Regions from separate parts of the Paenibacillus sp. EKM301P genome, predicted to be linked through region 1. Evidence: riboswitches for the same ligand, from Rfam matches in the RefSeq annotation. Region 1 holds a riboswitch; the other holds the start of a gene.
What was found. A riboswitch is a leader RNA that binds a small molecule or an ion and turns the genes downstream of it on or off. The one in region 1 is predicted to bind glycine.
Positions count from the first base shown of each region.

Region 2: it holds a riboswitch for glycine, as region 1 does, so the genes downstream of both, sdaAB (L-serine ammonia-lyase, iron-sulfur-dependent subunit beta) here and HFD99_RS14265 (alanine/glycine:cation symporter family protein) in region 1, are expected to answer to the same signal.

Region 1 covers NZ_JAALFM010000005.1:76,084-79,312, reverse strand. The annotation lists gene HFD99_RS14270 (glycoside hydrolase family 1 protein) at 1-1,089, shown strand, start outside; glycine riboswitch at 1,258-1,342, shown strand; glycine riboswitch at 1,354-1,448, shown strand; gene HFD99_RS14265 (alanine/glycine:cation symporter family protein) at 1,607-3,025, shown strand; gene HFD99_RS25695 (sensor histidine kinase) at 3,151-3,229, opposite strand, start outside.
Region 2 covers NZ_JAALFM010000014.1:74,354-77,582, reverse strand. The annotation lists gene HFD99_RS22140 (Ig-like domain-containing protein) at 1-304, shown strand, start outside; gene sdaAA (L-serine ammonia-lyase, iron-sulfur-dependent, subunit alpha) at 385-1,284, opposite strand; gene sdaAB (L-serine ammonia-lyase, iron-sulfur-dependent subunit beta) at 1,274-1,963, opposite strand; glycine riboswitch at 2,175-2,289, opposite strand; gene HFD99_RS22125 (DUF6359 domain-containing protein) at 2,504-3,229, shown strand, end outside.

The DNA of each region.
Region 1 (3,229 bases):
CAATTCTACGACAATGTATTCGATGAGCTGCGCAAGTATGGTATTGAGCCTTTGGTAACATTATCGCATTATGAAACACCGCTAGGTTTGACACAGAAATATAATGGCTGGTTGGGACGCGAAGTCGTGGATCATTACGTAAAATATGCCGAAACGGTATTTACACGCTATAAGGATAAAGTAAAATACTGGCTGACCTTTAACGAAATTAATGTCATGACTATGAGCCCGTTTACAGGCGGCGGTGTGGTTATTGACCGTGTAGAAAACAAGCAACAAGCGATATATCAAGCATTGCACCATCAATTTGTAGCAAGTGCATTGGCGACCAAACGGGGACATGAGATCATTCCGGGCGCTCAGATCGGCTGTATGCTGGCCCGCATTGAAAGCTACCCACATACGTGTAACCCAGAAGATATCCTGAAAGCACAGCATGAAAATCAAATGAACCTGTTCTTTACGGATGTGCATGCTCGTGGGGAATATCCCAACTATATGAACCGCTATTTTGAAGAAAATAATATTGTGATCCAGACAGAACCCGGCGATGCCGAAATTTTGAAAAATAACACGGTCGATTTTATCTCATTTAGTTACTATATGACCTTGACCGTATCGGCAGGGCCAGAAGGCGAAAAGGCAGCAGGGAACCTGATAGGCGGTGTGAAAAATCCGTATCTGCAGTCTTCCGACTGGGGATGGCAGATCGATCCGATCGGCCTGCGTGTTACACTGAATACGTTTTATGATCGCTATCAAAAGCCACTGTTCATCGTGGAAAATGGCCTGGGTGCGTATGATAAGGTAGAAGAAGACGGCTCTGTGCATGACACATATCGCATTGATTACTTGCGTCAGCATATTGCCCAAATGAAGGAAGCGATTGCTGACGGTGTTGATCTGATTGGTTACACCAGCTGGGGACCTATCGACCTTGTGAGCATGTCTACGTCCGAAATGTCCAAGCGCTACGGATTTATTTACGTTGATCTGGATGATGACGGTAACGGAACGCTTCAACGCTCCAAAAAGGACTCATTTAACTGGTATAAAAATGTGATAGCAACCAACGGTGAAGAATTGTAATTCCATATCGTTTTGGCGGGTACAGCAGAGAAAATCCTCAGGATGCAATCTGCTGTACCCGCTTTTTGTATAGACACTCTATTGGTTCTTTCAGAGGGCTTCACAAATTTTTCACTTGTAATAAGCTGAAATTTTTCTGTATAATGAATAAAAATTTCATATGTCTGGTTGATGTTTGCGGGAGATGGAATGAAAGTTCCAACCGAAGGGGCAAAACTCTCAGGTGCTTAGGCTGATTTACAGCAACGAGCAGGGACCGTAAACGGACAGAACTCTGGAGAGACCCTTAATTGGGCGCCGAAGGTGCACCGCAGATCACATCTGCTTAAACTCTCAGGCAAAAGGACAGAGACGCGAATAACCTGTGACAGGGATAGCCCTAGGCTTTTTATAAGCTTTTAGAGGTGAAATCCTGCACAAGATGGTTGTATTTTTTCGTGCCTTTAACCTCTCCAGGAGTCGAATCAACAGATTTGACTCTTTTTTGTTTTCTACTATGCTGGAGGAGCGGGTTGAAATGAATTTGGTACATGTGTTAGAAACGATTAGCAGTTGGATATGGGGGGCGCCTCTCATCATCCTTGTTATGGGAACGGGGTTATGGCTGACCATACGTCTAAAAATGTTGCAGGTATTCCGCCTGCCCCTGGCGATCAAGCTCATCGGTAAGGCCCCGAATGAAGGTAGCGGGGATGTAAGTAGTTTTGCGGCTTTGAGTACGGCATTGGCGGCTACCGTCGGTACAGGAAGTATTGTCGGTGTAGCGACAGCCATTAAGCTGGGCGGGCCGGGTGCCTTGTTCTGGATGGTCGTTGCAGCCTTCTTTGGGATGGCGACGAAATATGCGGAAGGTGTACTTGCGGTAAAATACCGGGTGAAGGATCGGAATGGACAATTTTCCGGCGGCCCGATGTATTATATTGAAAAAGGCCTGGGACGCCGTTTTAAACCGTTGGCGATGCTGTTTGCTTTTTCAGGGATGCTGGTAGCGTTGTTCGGAATTGGAACATTCCCTCAGGTCAAGGCGATTGTATCTTCGACTGAAAACAGTTTTGGCGTTCCGCCGATTGTAACGGCGCTGACAATTGCTGTCCTTACAGGTCTTGTGACCATTGGAGGACTCAAAAGCATTGCCAAGGTATCGACGAAGGTCGTTCCTTTTAAAACAGGCCTGTATGTATTGATTTGTATCATTGTACTGATTCGATTTGCTGACCAACTTCCTGCCGCAATTGCGCTTGTGCTTCATTCGGCATTTTCAACTACATCGGCAACCGGCGGATTTGCAGGAGCTACGATTATGCTGGCCATGCGCAGTGGGGTAGCCAGAGGTATTTTTGCCAACGAAGCTGGATTGGGGAGCGCACCGATTGCAGCCGCAGCTGCCAAAACCAAATGGCCTGCGGAACAAGGGCTGATTTCCATGACGGGTGTGTTTATTGATACGATGGTTATTTGTGTGATGACCGGGTTGACGTTACTGGTGAGCGGGGTGTGGAGCGGGCCTACCGATGCAGGCTTGATGACTCAGCAAGCATTTTCCAGTGCATTTCCGCTGGGAGCAGAGCTGCTCACCATCATCCTGATTATGTTCGCATTCACCACCATGCTCGGCTGGAACTATTACGGGGAACGCTGTGTTGAATACTTGCTTGGGGTTAAGTGGATCAAGCCTTATCGTTATTTGTTCATTGTACTGGTTGGCGGGGGCGCGTTCATTAAACTGGATGCGATTTGGCTGCTGGCAGATATTTTTAACGCCATGATGGCTTTTCCGAACCTGATTGCACTGCTCGGCTTGTCGGGAATTGTTGTTGCAGAAACCCGGACTTATATGAATTCTTTGTATCCTAATAAGAACAAGGGTATTCTTGCTGGTGCCAATGTAGGGGCGGCTATCCAAGTAGAAGAAAAGGGACAAACGGTAAATTCATAAATACTAAAAGGGAGTATTCTCAGCCATCACAGGCTTGAGGGTACTCCTTTTTTTAGGTTATAAGACTGGTGATTACCGACATTTTATTTATTCTGAATATCTCTTAATCCATAACGTTTACAAACCTAAGAGTTATTACATGGGAGCATAATCGTAATTTGAAAATGCGAATCCGTAATAGTTGTATTTAAATAACCACCATAT
Region 2 (3,229 bases), on a different contig from region 1:
CATTCAGGCGAAGTTTGGCGGTAAGGTGATTAGCGTACCTGTTGATGTTGATACGCTTAAATACCTGCAAACGGACGAAGTCGCCTTGACTTTGAAGGCAGGGCAGCTGGCCAAAGTTACGGCTACAGCCACGTATAAGGATGAGTCGGAGAAGGATGTTTCCAAACCTGCTGTCTGGTCCTCGTCCAGAATTATTGTTGCGACCGTCAAAGACGGCAACATTAAGGCACAGGGCAAGGGCAAAGCTGTAATTACAGTGAAATATGCAGGTAAAATGACGAAGGTACAGGTAACCGTTCAGTAATCTGTTAAAATGAAAAGAAAAAGAGCAAGCATACGTCTAGAGACGATATGCTTGCTCTTTTATTTTTTAAAGCTTAGAAGCTACGATTTATTCTTCTTGGTTGATGTGTTGCGTGTCAGTGATTCGGTCAAACGCTTGCCAGTGGGTGTCTGGGCCAAGCCGCCTTTGGCGGTCTCGCGGTGATTCGACGGCATCGCGCTGCCGACTTCAAGCATTACGTCAATGACTTCGTCAGACGGAATGGCGCTGCGCACACCCGCCAAAGCCATATCCGCTGCGGCAAGTGCGGTCACGGCTCCCAGCCCGTTGCGCACGATGCACGGAATCTCGACGAGTCCGGCGACGGGGTCGCAAATCAGACCGAGCGTGTTCTTGAGCGCTAGGCCTACGGCGTGAACGGCCTGCTCAGGTGTGCCGCCGCGTAGCTCGACCATAGCTCCAGCGGCCATCCCGATGGCTGAGCCAATCTCAGCCTGACAGCCTCCCTCCGCGCCGGAAATGAAGGAATTGTTGGCGATGACGTAGCCAATGGCTCCGGCTGCGAACAAGCCGTGCACCATATGCTCATCATCCCAGCCGAACCGCTCCTGCGCACTAATGAACACACCGGGGATGACTCCACAAGAGCCAGCAGTGGGCGTAGCCACAATACGCCCCATGGACGCATTAACCTCCGACACGGAGAGCGCATAAGCCATGGCGAGTGCAGAGGCGTCGCCGGAGCAGGTTTCTCCTGCCCGCAGATACTCGGCCAGACGCTTGCCATCACCGCCCGTTAATCCACTGCGGGATACGGTGTCTTGCGTCTGACCACGATGAACGGCCTCCTTCATGACTTCATAATAATCAGACATTTGGCGGAAGATTTCTTCTTCCGTTGTATTCGTCTCTTGTACCTGCTCTTGAATCATCAGGCGGCCAATCGTGGTGGATTCCTCCGCGCATATGGCGCTGATTTCATGCAGATGGCTAAATCGCATCAGATTCAGCTCCTTTTTTCAAATTAATCATTTTAATTTCGTACATATGTGGTAAGGATCGTAGTTTTGCGATCAGTTCAGCCGTAGGAGGACTGTCCGTTTCGATGGCGGTAAGTGCTTCTCCATCTCGGCCTTTGCGATCCACATGCATATAGGCAATGTTAATGTCGGCAGCGCCGAGTGCTGAAGTCACCGCACCTAATGTGCCGGGCTTATCCGAGTGAAGAAGCACCAACGTAGCCAGCTCCCCGGTCAGGTTGACTCGGAATTCGTTGAGCTGCTGGACATGGATGCTGCCGCCGCCGATGGAGGAGCCCAGCAGTGTGCGCTGATCCTCACCCTTCCACAGTTCAAAACGGACGGTATTTGGATGGGGCGCGGGTAGTCCGCTGACGGCAAACTCCACGGCCATTCCAGCCTGCTCCGCCCATTGCTCGGCATCTGGAATTCGGTGGTCGTCTGTATCGTAATTGAGCAGGCCTGCGATGAGTGCTAGGTCTGTACCGTGTCCTTTGTAGGTGTCGGCGAAGGAGCCGTACAGTGTCATGCGGGCACGGTCCGGCTGCATCCCGAGCCAGTGACGGGCAACGCGTGCAAGCCGCACCGCGCCTGCAGTGTGTGAACTGGAAGGTCCGGTCATGGCCGGACCGATAATGGAAAATACATCTTTGAAACGCATGGTGTGGCCCCCTGTATGTTCTAGTACCATAGTATATGGTATTTCCGCGTTTGTGCGCAGCTATGACGGTTCCTAATGCTGACGTACAATGTGAGCGCAAAAAAGGACAGGATAAGGAAGTTTCCCTTATCTCTGTCCTCGTTACCTGAGAGTTTCGTGCGGTGTCCTTACCGCCTTACCCCTTGGGTGGCTTGCGCTCTCTCCAGAGTTGCGTCAGATGACGATACATGGACCTGAGAGATTATCCGCCAGCCGGGTGCTGACGTCTTGCTCCTTCGGTGCCGCCAGCGTGTAAGCCCCTGGACAGACTCTCCCGTCATCTTCATTCGCGTATACCGTTCTACATATCTTTCTTAGCGTAATGTATGCCGTGCTCGGTGTCAATCGCAGGTTTCAATTTTTACATAAACAGGCGAGTTTCCGATAAAAAAGATTAAAATTTACATAATTATGGATGAAATCAGGAAGGAATTAGAAGATTGACAGCTAATCTGATAGAGGACAAGTACATTTATGGAATTATAGGAGGGATATTGACGTATGGTAAAAGGCTTGCGGTTCACAGGTTCACGCTTGAAAGGGGTGCTGCATCTAGCAGCGATCGTATCGCTGTTGATTGGGATCCTCGTTCCATTCGGTCAGGTCAAGGCAGAGGGAGCATTGACAGTAGACGAAGCACTTCAGCGCCAAGGCAGTGGAGGTACAGTGACGGTGGAAGGCTACATCGTCGGACATGCTACCGGATCGAAAACAGCTAATTTTTCTGCTCCGTTTGCGAATGATTTTAACGTACTGATTGCCGACCAGGCCAATGAACGTAGCACGTCTAATCTATTGGATGTGCAGCTGACATCTGCGTACAGAGGGCAATTTGGGTTAACAGGTCATCCTGAACTGGTCGGCAGCAAAATTCGCGTGACAGGTACGCTTGGTGCCTACAATAATTTTGGTGGAGTAAAAAGTCCAAGCGCTGTGGAACTGGTGAGTGGAAGCGAGCCGGGGGAACCAGGTGAACCTGGCGAACCTGAACCTGGCAACCCGGGTCAACCCGGTACTACACTGCCGGATGGAAAAGGCAAAAAGGTGCTGTTCGATAATACGCACGCACAGACGGCTGGTGCAGCAGATTGGGTCATTGAAGGCGCCTTCTCCGACTTTGCTAATGGATTACGTAATGTAGGCTTTACTGTGGATCAATTGAACCGCCCTATTCCTTTTACTTATGGAGAACAGGCCATAACCTATGATAAGCTGCGCCAATATGAT